One region of the Microbacterium sp. zg-B185 genome, then DNA from elsewhere that is predicted to be linked to it. Evidence: predicted binding sites of a transcription regulator. Region 1 holds the regulator's gene; the other holds the start of a gene.
What was found. Region 1 encodes HrcA, which represses chaperone genes, less so after heat shock. Its sites were predicted from a motif close to TTNGCACTCGNNNNNNNCGAGTGCNAA; they were not measured.

Region 1 (7,277 bases):
CGAGCGAGTGACCGGCTTTGGTCATCGCCAGCAGCTCTTCGACGAGGCCGCGCGCAGCGGCGACGGCCGCGGCATCCCCGGTCAGGGTGATCTCGTTGCCTCGGACGTGCACATCCACCTCGGGGTGCTCGCGCTCGACGACGCGCAGCAGCCGGTCCTGGGGTCCCAGGAGCTGCACCATCGCGACCCCGTCCGCGTACAGACGTTCCACCGTGGCGTCGGCGTCAGCCACCGAGACCCGATTCGGTCAGGTCCCCGGCCAGGACGTGCCCGTGGACGTGGAAGACGGTCTGACCGGAGCGGGGGCCGGTGTTGAAGACGAGTCGGAAATCGCCATCCGCGTGCTCGGCGGCCACCGAGTTGGCCAGCCCGACCAGCTCGGCGAGCAGGTCGGGATCGCCCGCCGCCAGCTCCACGACGTTCCGGTATTCGTCGGACTTGGGGATCACCAGCAGGTGCACGGGCGCACGGGGCGCGATGTCGCGGATCGCGAACGCGTTCTCCGTCTCGGCGATGATCTCCGAGGGGATCTCGCCGTTCAGGATGCGGGTGAAGATCGACGGTTCGCTCATCCGGCCAGTCTACCGGCGGGGCACCTGCCGCGGCGGGCGCTCACCAGCGTCCCAGTGCGGCGTTGAGGACGGCCAGGGCCGCGGGACCGGCGGTCGAGGTGCGCAGCACGGTGTCCCCCAGTCGGGCCGCGGTCGCCCCGGCGCGCTGCAGGAGCAGCAGCTCTTCCGGAGCGATGCCGCCTTCTGGTCCGACGACGAGGATCACCTCGCGCGTTCCGGGGCTCAGGCTCAGAGCGCTCAGGCGCAGGTCGGCGGAGGGCTCGAGGACGATGACGTGGGATGCCGCGGCGCGCGCTGCCAGCTCGGCGGCCGTCGCCAGCGGTGCGACGTCCGGAACCCACGCCCGGTGCGCCTGCTTGGCGGCTTCGCGCACGATCGCCGCCCAGCGAGTGCGGCCCTTGTCCGCCTTCGCCGCGTCCCACCGGGAAACGCTCCGGGCGGCCTGCCACGGGAGGATCTCGTCGACTCCGAGTTCGGTCGCCGCCTGGACCGCAAGCTCATCGCGATCCCCCTTGGCCAGCGCCTGCGCGAGCACGATGCGCGGGACGGGAGCGGGGATGTCGGCGCGCGCCGTGATCCGCACCACCACCTCTCGAGGCGACACAGATTCGCACTCCCCCGACAGCCACGTACCTCGGCCATCGCCGACGGTGACGCCCTCACCGACCCGGACTCGGCGGACCGCCGCCGCGTGATGCGCCTCGGCGCCGGTCAGCAGAACCGTGTCACCGGGCTGCGCCTCCACCGCGCTGCGCTGGACGGCCTCCGGCAGCAGGAAGTGCAGCGCCACCGGTCATCCGTTCCGGAAGCGGTCGCGCAGCTTCGCGAACAGTCCCTGGTGGAATTCGGCCAGTCGCGGCGGCGGCGACTTGGTCCGCTTGGCGAACTCTTCGACCAGGGCGCGCTCCTTGGCATCCAGCCGGGTGGGCGTGACCACGTGAACGCCCACGCGCAGGTCGCCGCGCTGCGTGCCCCGCAGCGGGGTGATGCCGCGACCCTTGATGGTCAGCACGTCGCCGCCCTGAACCCCCGGCCGGATCTCCAGGTCGACAGGTCCGTCGAGGGACTCGATGGTCGTGGTGGTGCCCAGGATCGCATCGGGCATCGACACCTCCAGCGTCGCGAGCAGGTCGTCCCCGTCACGGCTGAACTCCTCATCCGGCGAGACGGTGACCTCGATGTAGAGATCGCCGTTGGGACCGCCGGCGGGGCCGACCTCGCCGGACCCGGGAAGCTGCAGCCGCAGACCCGTCTCCACGCCGGCGGGGATGTCGAGCGAGACGGTGCGTCGGGCGCGGACGCGGCCCTGGCCCTGGCAGGTGGCGCACGGGTAGGGGATCGTCGTGCCGTAACCCTGGCAGACGCCGCACGGCTGGCTGGTCACGACGTTTCCGAGCAGGCTGCGCACGGTGCGCTGCACGTGGCCGGACCCGTGGCAGATGTCGCACGTGACGGGGGACGTTCCGGGCTGGGTGCACGATCCGTGGCACGTGTCGCACAGCACCGCGGTGTCCACGTCGATGTCCCGATGCACGCCGAACACGACGTCCTTCAGGTCCAGGGTCACCCGGACCAGCGCGTCCTGCCCGCGCTCACGACGGGACCGCGGCCGTCCGGCGCGCTGGCCTCCCCCGGACCCGAAGAAGGTCTCGAAGATGTCGCCGAAGCCGCCGAAGCCCTGCGCGCCGCCGCCGAAGGGCGAATCGTTCCCGCCGACGTCGTAGCGCGCCCGCTGATCGGGGTCGCTCAGCACGTCGTACGCGTGGGTCACGAGCTTGAATCGCTCGGAAGCGTCATCTCCGGGATTGACGTCGGGATGAAGCTCCCGCGCAAGACGCCGGTACGCCTTCTTGATCTCGTCCGGGGTCGCGTCGCGCGCAACTCCGAGGACCTCGTAGTGGTCGACCACAAATCGCCTTCCTGTCCGCGCGTCGCGCGGGATCATCTGGTTCCGGATGCCGCGTCAGCGGGCACTCTCGTCTTCGTCGAGCATCCGGGTGAGATAGCGCGCGACGGCTCGTACCGCCGCGAAATTCGTCGGATAGTCCATCCGCGTGGGGCCGAGCAGGCCGACCCTGGCCCGAGCGCCGGTGGCGTCGTATTCGCTCGCCACGACCGATGCCTCGGCCAGCCCGAACGGCTCGTTCTCCCGACCGATGCTGGCCGCCAGACCGTGATCGTCCGCCACCATCTCGCTCATCAGCTTCATGAGGGTCACCTGCTCCTCGATCGCCTCGAGCAGCGGATAGATGCTCCCTCGGAAGTCCGCCTCGCTGCGCGCGAGATTGGCTGCGCCGGCCATGACGAGCCGGTCGTGGCGGAATTCCTCGAGCTCTTCGGCGAGGACCCGCACGATCGCCGCGGTCGCCACGTCCGGTGGCGTCGGCGACGGGTCATCCTGTGCCAGGCGCTCCTGCACGCGCTGGACGCCCTCACGCACAGGCAGGCCGACCACGAGGGAGGCGACCTCGGCGCGCACCCGAGCCAGATCCTCGTCGTCGAACTCGTCTCGGACCAACGCGAGCCGCTGCGAGACCCGGCCGGTGTCGGTCACCACGATCACCAGGATGCGCCCGCCGCCGAGCTGCACCAGCTCGACGTGCGAGATCGTGGCGCGCGCGAAGGACGGGTACTGCACGATGGCGACCTGACCGGTCAGCTGAGTCAGCGCACGCACCGTCCGCGCCAGCACGTCGTCGAGGTCGCCGGGGCCATCGAGGAACGCCGAGATCGCGCTGCGCTGGGCCGGCGACAGGGGCCGCACTTCGGCGAGATGATCGACGAAGACGCGATAGCCCTTGTCGGTGGGGACGCGACCAGAGGAGGTGTGCGGGGCTGCGATCAGCTCCTCGTCCTCCAGCAGGGCCATGTCGTTGCGGATCGTCGCTGCGGACACGCCGAACGCGTGGCGTTCCACGATGGCCTTGCTGCCGACCGGCTCGCGCGTGTCGACGAAGTCCTGAACGATCGCCCGCAGCACCTGCAGTCCTCTGTCGGTGACCATCTCGCCTCCCCACGCGCTCGAATTGGCACTCCTACGATCTGAGTGCCAATTCTACCGGATCGCAGACGCGGCGAGCGGGATGCTCCTCAGTCGGTGAGGGCGCGCACCACGGCGTCCGCCAGCAGCCGGCCCCGACGGGTCAGCACGATGCGACCGTGCACGGCCGCGGAACCGTCGATCAGACCGTCGGCGATGAGGGCGGCGACCGCGTGGCGGCCCTCGCCGAGCAGTTCGGAGATGGGCAGTCCCTCCCGCACGCGCGTGCGCAGCAGCACGCTCTCCAGCGCCCGTGCTGCGGCATCCGGTCGCTCGCGCGCCGCGGCGGGCGACTCGCCCGCCGCCAGGCGCTGGGCGTACGCGGCGGGATGCTTCACATTCCAGAAGCGCACGCCGGCCAGGTGGCTGTGGGCACCGGGACCGAAACCCCACCAGTCCGCACCCTGCCAGTAGGCCATGTTGTGCCGGGAGCGGTGCGCCGCATCGCGGGTCCAGTTGGACACTTCGTACCACTGGTAGCCGGCGCTTTCGAGCAGGTCGTCTGCAAGCTCGTACATGTCCGCCTGGAGGTCGTCATCGGGTGTGACGACCTCGCCGCGGCGGATCTGGCGCGCGAGCTTGGTCCCCTCCTCCACGATGAGCGCGTAGGCCGAGATGTGATCCGGCTGCAGCGCCGCGGCCGCCTCGAGCGAAGCCCGCCAGTCCGCCAGCGACTCGCCCGGCGCTCCGTAGATCAGGTCCAGGCTCACGTCCAGTCCCGCATTCCGCGCGGCCTCGACCGCGGTGCGGACGTTCCCGGGTACGTGGGTGCGATCCAGCGCCGCGAGAACGTGCGGGACCGCGGACTGCATCCCGATCGACAGCCGGGTCACCCCGACCGCGGCGAGCATCGACGCGGTCGCGCCGGTCACCGTGTCCGGGTTGGCCTCGACGGTGATCTCGGCATCCGGCGCGATGCCGAACGTCGAGCGGACACCCTCGAGCATGCGCACCAGGTCACCCGGTGGGAGCAGCGTCGGCGTGCCCCCGCCGAAGAACACGGTGGCGGCGGGGCGGGGCGGACCGATCTGGGACAGCACCCGACCGGCCAGCTGCACCTCCTGCAGCAGAGTGTCGGCGTACTGGTCCTGGCGCGCCCCGCGCAGCTCATCCGCGGTGTAGGTGTTGAAGTCGCAGTATCCGCACCGCACGCGGCAGAACGGCACGTGCAGATAGACGCCGAACTGCGCAGCGGGATCGATGGTCGCCGGAACGGACCCGTCCCGCGGCACGGGCTCACCGAGCGGGAGCGCCGATCCCATCAGGGCGTGGTGTACAGGGGCGAGATCGCGCGGAGGTAGCGCGTGAACAGCTCGCGGCGGCGGCGGCGGACCAGACGGGGGAAGACGCGGTAGAGCAGCGCGGAGGGCGCGTCGAACGCGCGCACGGTGAACCACACCTCATCGTTGTCGTACCACTGCACCATGAACGATTCCTCGCCGCTCACGACCGATCCGCCGACGGTCCCCAATGCGAAACCGACCCGCCGAGGCTCCTCGATCGCGAAGATGACGCGCAGCTCCCCGCCGACGCTCATGCCGCGGACACGACCGTCGACACGGACGGTGGTGCCCGGCCCGACGTACGGCGTACCGTCCGAGTCGAAGCGCTGATCCGCTTCGAGCTTGCTGGGGGCGAGCGGATTGCCTTCCGAATCGAAACTGACCCCGGAGTACATCGGCCCCGCGGCGGGTCGCACGTCGCTCAGCTCGAGTCCCGCGCCCCGCTGCGCACCCCAGGACAGGAGCGCGTCGCTCGCGCTCTCGAACCGCGCCTGGCCGCTGCCGATCCGCCAGGATTCCTCTGCGGGCAGGCTCCGCTCGGGCGGATAGTGCATCAGGTCTGCGGCCTGCGTCGCTCCCACGGCGGCATAGTCGACCGTCTCATCTCTGAAGGTCCCGCGGCGCATGGATTCCAGCCTAGTTCGGGTTCCTGAAGGCGTCATCGGACGCGTTCAGCAACTACTTCTTGTCTTTGGTCTCGGTGTCCCCCGACAGCGCGGCGATGAACGCCTCCTGGGGGACCTCGACGCGTCCGACCATCTTCATGCGCTTCTTGCCCTCCTTCTGCTTCTCGAGGAGCTTGCGCTTGCGGGTGATGTCGCCGCCGTAGCATTTGGCCAGGACGTCCTTGCGCATCGCGCGGATCGACTCGCGGGCGATGATGCGGGCGCCGATCGCGGCTTGGATGGGAACCTCGAACTGCTGACGCGGGATCAGCTTCTTCAGCCGCTCCGTCATCAGCACGCCGTACGCGTAGGCCTTGTCCCGGTGCACGATGGCACTGAACGCATCGACGGGCTCGCCCTGGAGCAGGATGTCGACCTTGACGAGGTCGGCCTCCTGGTGCCCGCTCGGTTCGTAGTCCAGCGAGGCGTAACCGGCCGTCTTGGATTTGAGGTGGTCGAAGAAGTCGAAGACGATCTCGCCGAGCGGGATGGTGTAACGGATCTCGACGCGATCCTCACCGAGGTACTCCATGCCCAGGAGGGTGCCCCGCCGTGACTGGCACAGCTCCATGATCGTGCCGACGTAGTCCTTCGGCGCGAGGATCGCGGCCTTGACCATCGGCTCGGTGACGCTGGCGATCTTGGTGCCCGAGGGGAACTCGCTGGGGTTGGTGACGGTGTATGTCTTGCCGTCGTCGGTGGTCACCTCGTAGGTCACCGACGGCGCTGTCGAGATCAGATCCAGTCCGAACTCGCGCTCCAGGCGCTCGGTGACGATCTCCAGATGCAGCAGCCCGAGGAACCCGCAGCGGAATCCGAACCCCAGCGCCACCGAGGTCTCCGGCTCGTAGTTGAGGGAGGCGTCCGAGAGCTTCAGCTTGTCCAGCGCCTCACGCAGCACGGGGTAGTCGCTGCCGTCGATCGGGTACAGGCCGGAGAAGACCATCGGCTTGGGATCGGTGTAGCCGGGCAGCGCGTCCTTCGACGGCTTGGCCGCGCTGGTCACGGTGTCACCCACCTTGGACTGACGGACGTCCTTCACGCCGGTGATCAGGTATCCGACCTCCCCCACGCCGAGACCGCGTGTGGGGGTGGGCTCGGGCGAGGAGACGCCGATCTCGAGCAGCTCGTGGACCGCGCGCGTGGACATCATCTGGATGCGCTCGCGGGGACTGAGCGACCCGTCGATCATGCGCACGTAGGTGATCACGCCACGGTAGGAGTCGTAGACCGAGTCGAAGATCATGGCGCGAGTGGGCGCAGTCGGATCCCCCTGCGGGGCGGGGATCTGCCGGATGACCTGGTCGAGCAGCTCTTCCACGCCCACGCCGGTCTTGCCGCTGACGCGCAGCACGTCCTCGGGCTTGCCGCCGATCAGGCTGGCGAGCTCTCTGGCGTACTTCTCGGGATCCGCGGCGGGCAGGTCGATCTTGTTCAGCACCGGGATGATCTGCAGATCGTTCTCCAGGGCGAGGTAGAGGTTCGCCAGCGTCTGCGCCTCGATGCCCTGAGCCGCGTCCACCAGCAGGATCGCGCCCTCGCACGCCGCCAGCGAACGACTCACCTCGTAGGTGAAGTCCACGTGGCCGGGGGTGTCGATCATGTTCAGAGCGTGCGTGACCCCGTCCAGCTGCCACGGCATCCGCACCGCCTGGCTCTTGATCGTGATGCCGCGCTCACGCTCGATGTCCATGCGGTCGAGGTACTGCGCACGCAT
Region 2 (7,277 bases), 1.1 Mb from region 1:
GCCGAAGACCTGTACCGGCGCAACCGGGTGCCCTTCCTCAACTCCTCGACGAAATCGGTCGAGGAGATGTCCGCCGTCATCATGCAATCCATGCGCCTGCGCAGTTGACCATCCGCCCCGCCTCACGCACGACAATTCAGGAGACCTCATGACGAACATCCTCTGGTTCACGCAGATGGGCATGGCCGACGTCCACCAGGTCGGCGGCAAGAACGCGTCGCTGGGCGAGATGGTGTCGAACCTGTCCCATCTCGGGGTCAGCGTGCCGGGCGGTTTTGCGACCACCGCGGACGCCTACCGCGACTTCCTCGCCGCGGACGGACTCTACGACCGCATCAAATCCACTGTGGAGGAGCTCGACGTCGCCGACGTCGCAGAACTCGCCCGCGTCGGGGCCAACGTCCGGGAGTGGATCGAGCAGCAGCCGCTTCCGGCGGCCTTCGAGGCCGACATCCGCACCGCCTACGCGGCGCTGGTCGCGGCCGACCCGCAGCCGGACACCGTGTCCTGGGCGGTCCGCTCGAGCGCGACGGCGGAGGATCTGCCGGACGCATCGTTCGCCGGTCAGCAGGAGACGTTCCTGAACATCAGCGGCATCGAGAACATCCTGGCGGCGGTGCGCAGCGTGTTCGCCTCGCTCTATAACGATCGGGCGATCGCCTACCGCGTGCACCACGGATTCGAGCACCACGATGTCGCCCTCTCTGCGGGGATCCAGCGCATGGTGCGATCGGATGTCGGAGCCTCGGGTGTGCTGTTCACGGTGGACACCGAATCGGGCTTCGACCGGGCCGTGTTCATCACCAGTTCCTACGGTCTGGGCGAGGCGGTCGTGCAGGGGGCGGTGAACCCCGACGAGTTCTACGCGTACAAGCCCGCCCTCCGCGAAGGACGCCCCGCCATCCTGAAGCGCTCGGTGGGCGAGAAGGCTCTGAAGATGGTCTACGCCGACGGCACCCACATCGGAGCGAGCACCGTCTTCACGGATGTTCCGCGGACGGAGCGGGCGCAGTTCAGCATCACGGATGCCGAGGTCGAAGAGCTCGGCCGGCAGGCGCTGACGATCGAGGAGCACTACGGACGCCCGATGGACATCGAATGGGGCAAGGACGGGATCGACGGCAAGCTCTACATCCTGCAGGCGCGACCGGAGACGGTCGTCTCGCGCACCGATGGCAACGTGACCCGCCGGTTCGTGCTCGGCGAGCCGGGCACCGTGATCACCATCGGGCGGGCCATCGGTCAGAAGATCGGCGCCGGAGCGGTGCGCGTGATGACCTCGTTGGCGCAGATGGACCAGTTCGTCGCCGGTGACGTCCTGGTGGCGGACATGACCGATCCGGACTGGGAGCCGATCATGAAGCTGGCGTCCGCGATCGTGACCAACCGCGGTGGCCGGACCTGCCACGCGGCGATCATCGCGCGCGAGCTCGGCATTCCCGCCGTCGTGGGAACGGGCGATGCGACGCTGGTGCTGCAGGACGGACGGGATGTGACCGTCTCGTGCGCGGACGGCGACAACGGCTTCGTGTACGAAGGCATCCTGGGATTCGAAGAGGTGGTGACCCGTCTGGACGAGATGCCGGAGAGCCCCACCAAGATCATGCTGAACGTGGGCACCCCCGACCAGGCGTTCGCGTTCTCCAAGCTGCCGAACAAGGGCGTCGGCCTGGCCCGGCTGGAGTTCCTGATCAACCGTCAGATCGGCATCCATCCGCGCGCGCTGCTGGATCACGACAGTCTCGAGCCGGCGCTGCGCGCCGAGATCGCCGACCGGATCGCGGCGTACCCGACGCCGCGCGACTACTTCGTGCAGCGCGTCGCGGAGGGAGTATCGATGATCGCCGCGGCCTTCGCGCCGGAGCCCGTGATCGTGCGCCTGTCGGATTTCAAGTCCAACGAGTACGCGAACCTGATCGGCGGTGAGCTGTACGAGCCGCACGAGGAGAACCCGATGCTGGGCTACCGCGGCGCGTCCCGGTACATCTCCTCGGACTTCCGCGAGTGCTTCGACATGGAGTGCGAGGCGCTGAAGTTCGTCCGCGACGAGATGGGTCTGACCAACGTCGAGATCATGGTCCCGTTCGTCCGCACCGTCGGAGAGGCGCACGCGGTCATCGAGCTGCTCGCCGAGAACGGGCTGCGCCGGGGCGAGAACGGGCTTCGCGTGATCATGATGTGCGAGCTGCCCTCCAACGCGCTGCTGGCCGATGAGTTCCTGGAGTACTTCGACGGGTTCTCGATCGGCTCCAACGACATGACCCAGCTCACGCTGGGCCTGGACCGCGACTCCGGCCTGGTCGCCGCCACCTTCGACGAACGCGACCCGGCCGTCCTGAAGATGCTGGCGATGGCGATCGACGCGTGCCGTCGCGCCGGCAAGTACGTCGGCATCTGCGGGCAGGGGCCCTCCGACCACCCCGATCTGGCCGAGTGGCTCGTGGGCCAGGGCATCGAATCCATGTCGCTGAATCCCGACACCGTCGTGGAGACCTGGCTGCGCCTCGCGAAGCAGCAGGCGGCGCTCGTGCGATAGAATGGCGGTCTGCTCGGCCCCCCTGGGCCGAGGCGGTCGAGCCTCCTCGTGAGACTCGATCCGGGGCTAGAAACCTCCGGCATCCGTCAAACGATTCGGAGGTTTCTCCATGTCTACGCCCATGCCCTCCCGCCGCAAATGGTGGGTTCTCGCCGTGGTCTCTCTGACCCAGCTCGTCGTCGTCCTGGACGGCACGATCGTGAACATCGCCCTGCCCCAGGCGCAGGCGAGCCTCGGCCTCACGGACAGCCAGCGTCAGTGGGTCGTGACCGCCTATGCGCTCGCATTCGGCGCGCTGCTGCTGCTCGGCGGGCGAGTCGCCGACTACTGGGGACGCAAGCGCACGTTCATCGTGGGAATGGTCGGCTTCGCCCTCGCCTCCGTCTACGGAGGCATCGCGCTGACCGGCCCCGACCTGATCATCGCGCGGGGCCTGCAGGGCGCGTTCGCCGCTCTGCTCGCCCCGGCCGCGCTGGCCCTGCTGACCGTGACCTTCCCCACCGGCAGGGACCGCAACGTCGCCTTCGCGGTTTTCGGAACGGTCGCCGGTGCCGGCGCCTCGGTCGGCCTCGTCCTCGGTGGCGTGCTGACGGAGTTCCTGGACTGGAGATGGTGCCTGCTGGTGAACGTCGTCTTCGTCGTGGTCGGCCTCGTAGGTGCCTTCGCCGTTCTCACCGAGAGCAGGGCCGAAGGCGAGAACCGTTACGACGTCCTCGGCGCGGTCACCGTGACCCTCGGGCTCGGATCGCTCGTCTACGGCTTCAGCCTGGCCGAGACCGGGTGGGGCAGCCCGCTCACGATCACCTTCTTGGCCGCCGGGGTCGCGCTGCTCGTGCTGTTCGTGTGGATCGAGACCCGCACCGCCCAGCCGCTGCTTCCCCTTCGGATCGTCACAGACCGCGTGCGCGGTGGTGCGTTCCTGATCCAGGCGATCGCCGGCAGTGTGATGATCGGGTCCACCCTGTACCTGACCTTCCACCTGCAGATCGTGCTGCAGATGTCTGCGCTGCAAGCCGGTCTGGCGAGCCTGCCCCTGCCGCTTGCCACCATGGTGGTGGCGCCGCTGGTGGTGCGATTGCTGCCGCGCATCGGCGCTCGTCCTCTGCTGACGACCGGCCCCCTCATCGTGGCCGCGAGCCTGTGGTATCTCAGCTTCATCACTGCAAGCGGCGCGTACGTCGTCCAGGTGCTCCCCGCGCTCATCGTGATGGGCGCGGGAATGGCACTGGTGTTCGTGCCGCTGCAGAACGTGGCGTTGAGCGGCGTGGCCCCGGATGACGCCGGCGCGGCCTCGGCGGTGACGAACTCGGCGATGCAGATCGGCGGCTCGATCGGCCTGTCCATCTTCACAGCCGTCTACGTCGCTGCCCTCGGCAGTCAACCCGTCACCCAGCCGGCTGCCCTTGCCGACGCGTACTCGGCGACGTTCATCGCCGCGGCCATCGGGATGCTGGTGGCCGCGGTCATCGCGGTGACGATGATCCGTGCCGCCAAGGCCGAGATACCCTCCTCGCCCGAGGAGGCGCCGCAGCTCGCGCACGCGGGTTGAAACAGACCGGGCGCCCGTCTCGGCGCCCGGTGTGTCCGCCGCGGAGGCGCCCGTCGCGCCCATCCGGATCGGCTGGCAGACTGGCGTGAATTCGATCCGGGAGGTCGCGATGCGACTTGTTCAGGTGGCCGTCCACGCCGAAGATCTCGACCGGGCCGCGGACTTCTACACCGTGCTGCTGGACGCGCCGCCGCTCGCCCGCTTCGATCCGGGGCTGGTCTTCTTCGATCTGGACGGCGTCCGGCTGCTGCTGGACCGGAATGCCCCGGCATCCCTCCTGTATCTGCGGGTCGACAACGTGCACGAGACGCTCGACAAGCTCGACAGCCTCGCGGACGTGGTCGCGCCGCCCCGGGTGATCTTCTCGCACCAGGACGATTCGCTCGGGCCGGCCGGCCACGACGAATGGCAGGCGTTCATCACGGATTCCGAAGGCAACACCGTGGGTCTCGTCGCCTTCCAGGTGCCCTGAAGCCCGCACGATTCCCGGCGTCGACGTCCTCCGCCTGCCGCCCGGGACCGCTGGGCATGCGTCCACTCCATCCGCTCCGAGTCTTGGCGCTCGTCGAGGAGGAGTGCTAATCTGAACGCAGTTGAGCCGACACGACTCAACTCCCTCGCAACCCTCGCGCCGGACAGTCATCCGGGCCGAACGACAAAGGAGACGAATCATGGCCGCATACGACCCGTTCCGTGAACTCGACCGCTTCGCGTCGACGCTCTTCGACGCCCGCCGGGGTCCCCGTCGCATGCCGATGGACCTGTACCGCGATGGGGACCACTACGTGCTCACTGCCGACCTGCCCGGCATCGACCCGGGCTCGGTCGACATCGACGTGGACGGTCAGCTGCTGACGATCCGGGCCGAGCGGACCCTCTCCGCCGGCGAGGGGGTCAAATGGATCACGCGTGAGCGCGACGGGGCGAGCTTCGTGCGCCAGCTGAACCTCGGGCAGGGAGTGGACACCGAGCACATCTCCGCCACCTACAACAACGGCGTGCTGACCGTGACGATCCCGGTCAGCGAGAAGGCCAAGCCGCGCAAGATCGAGGTCTCCAGCGAGGACTCAGGTCCGGTCCTGCAGGCGCAGGAGAGCTCCGAGGGACCGCAGCCGGTCGAGCAGTAAGCCCTCAGCCGGCTCCGACGAACGCCCCGGACCGGACCGCCCGGGGCGTTCGGCGCCCGGCGCGCGGATCAGGTTAGCCTGGACCGTGTGAGCGCCTACGTCTCCGCGTTCGAGCTGTTCTCCATCGGCATCGGACCCTCGAGCTCCCACACGGTCGGTCCGTTGCGCGCTGCCGGCGACTTCGTCGTCCGACTGCGCGGCGCCGGCGTGCTCGACTCCGTGGCACAGGTGACGTGCACGCTGTACGGGTCGCTCGGTGCAACCGGAATCGGACACGGTACGCCGGACGCGGTGATGGCCGGACTGCACGGACACTCACCGGAAAGCGTCGACCCGGATGCCGTGCGGGGCCTGTGGACCGGGTGGCCGACCGGGCGGACGCTGGCGCTGGACGGCACGCACCCCGTGCCCTTCCACAAGGCCGACATCGCCTTCGCCCCCCGGACCCGACTGCCCGGCCACCCCAACGCGCTGACGCTGGAGGCGTGGGCGACCGCACGGCCGCACGCGGCCGACGAGGCCGGGCAGCTGGCGGCATCCGGCATCCGCACCACCGGCAGTGCGCCGGCACCGGCAGTGCGGCGGACCGGCGATGAGGATCTCCTGCTCCGCGAGACGTATTACTCGATCGGCGGGGGCTTCATTCGGCGCGACGGCGAACCACCGCAGCTGTCCTCGTCGGCTTTCCCGTTCGCCTTCGACAGCGCCGACGCCCTCCTCCAGCTGTGCGACGAGCATGGCATCACCATCGCCGAGGCGGCGCGCATGAACGAAGAGGCGCTGCGCGGCGACGACGAGATCGCCGCCGGACTGGACGCGATCTGGGACGCGATGTCGCAGTGCGTGGAAGCCGGTCTTCGCCACGATGGCGTGCTCCCGGGCATCCTGAAGGTCAAGCGCCGCGCACCGGCCATCCGCGTGCAGCTGGAGGCGGCCGAGCAGGACGGACGCCGGGAGCTGCCGGGGGAGTGGCTCGGAGCTTTCGCCCTCGCGGTGAACGAGGAGAACGCGGCCGGCGGTCGCGTCGTCACGGCCCCCACCAACGGCGCAGCCGGAATCCTGCCGGCCGTCGCGATGTACTGGTGGCGCTTCCTGGCCGACTCCGGCCTCGGGGCCGGCAATGCGGTCACGCCCTACGGCGAGCTGGTCGGCAGCGCCCTGATGGGCTTCGCCGGCCGGCAGCAGCTCGGTCCGATCGTGCCGGACGCCGTGGACGAGGCGCTGATCGCCGAAGCGAACAGCCGGCGCGGCATCCGTCGATTCCTTCTCACCGCGACCGCGCTGGGTTCGCTGTTCAAGGCGAACGCGTCGATCTCGGGCGCCGAAGGGGGTTGCCAGGCCGAGGTGGGCTCGGCGTGCGCGATGGCGGCGGGGGGCCTGACCGCCGTCATGGGCGGCACCAATCGCCAGATCGAGAACGCCGCCGAGATCGCGATGGAGCATCATCTCGGTCTCACCTGCGACCCGGTCGGCGGGCTGGTGCAGATTCCCTGCATCGAGCGGAACGCGATCGCGGCGTCGACCGCGGTGACGGCGGCGCGTCTCGCGCTGCGCGGCGACGGAAGCCATTACGTCTCGCTCGACACCGTCGTCGAGACGATGCGCCAGACGGGCATCGATATGTCGCACAAGTACAAGGAGACCAGCGAGGGCGGGCTCGCCGTCAACGTCATCGAATGCTGACGGGCGCGGAGACGCGAGCTGCGGCATCCGCCCGGTCGTATTCCGCGCTGGTGATACGCCGTTCCGACGTAGCGCCGTGACTGCATGACCTCGCCAGAAGGCTCGCGGAGGGCTGGTAGTTTCGAGGGAAACTTCAGATTCGGAGCCCCCTGCGTGACATCTCGCCGTGTACCCGCCCTGTTCGTCTCCCTGCTCACCGCGATCGCACTTCTCGCGACGGGGTGTGCCTCAGCCGCCACGACTGCGGCACCGCCGACCGGGTCCGTTCCTGGCGTGAGCGTGCCCGACACGTTCACCGCACTCACCCTGACCGCGATCGGCAACCCGCCCCTTCCGTTCCGCGGAACCGACGGCAAATACCACGTCGCGTACGACCTGCACC

Region 2: the regulator HrcA is predicted to act here: its motif matches at 4,641-4,667, upstream of QNO12_RS02480 (Hsp20/alpha crystallin family protein).

What each region holds. Positions count from the first base shown of each region.
Region 1 covers NZ_CP126739.1:1,599,010-1,606,286, reverse strand. Annotated here, with positions in the region: gene QNO12_RS07760 (PhoH family protein) at 1-181, opposite strand, end outside; gene QNO12_RS07755 (HIT domain-containing protein) at 225-572, opposite strand; gene QNO12_RS07750 (16S rRNA (uracil(1498)-N(3))-methyltransferase) at 613-1,362, opposite strand; gene dnaJ (molecular chaperone DnaJ) at 1,366-2,481, opposite strand; gene hrcA (heat-inducible transcriptional repressor HrcA) at 2,536-3,576, opposite strand; gene hemW (radical SAM family heme chaperone HemW) at 3,663-4,874, opposite strand; gene QNO12_RS07730 (DUF1990 domain-containing protein) at 4,874-5,521, opposite strand; gene lepA (translation elongation factor 4) at 5,574-7,277, opposite strand, start outside.
Region 2 covers NZ_CP126739.1:529,091-536,367, forward strand. Annotated here, with positions in the region: gene QNO12_RS02460 (pyruvate, water dikinase regulatory protein) at 1-108, shown strand, start outside; gene ppsA (phosphoenolpyruvate synthase) at 149-2,536, shown strand; gene QNO12_RS02470 (MFS transporter) at 2,646-4,085, shown strand; gene QNO12_RS02475 (VOC family protein) at 4,195-4,557, shown strand; gene QNO12_RS02480 (Hsp20/alpha crystallin family protein) at 4,757-5,212, shown strand; gene QNO12_RS02485 (L-serine ammonia-lyase, iron-sulfur-dependent, subunit alpha) at 5,300-6,895, shown strand; gene QNO12_RS02490 (M23 family metallopeptidase) at 7,169-7,277, shown strand, end outside.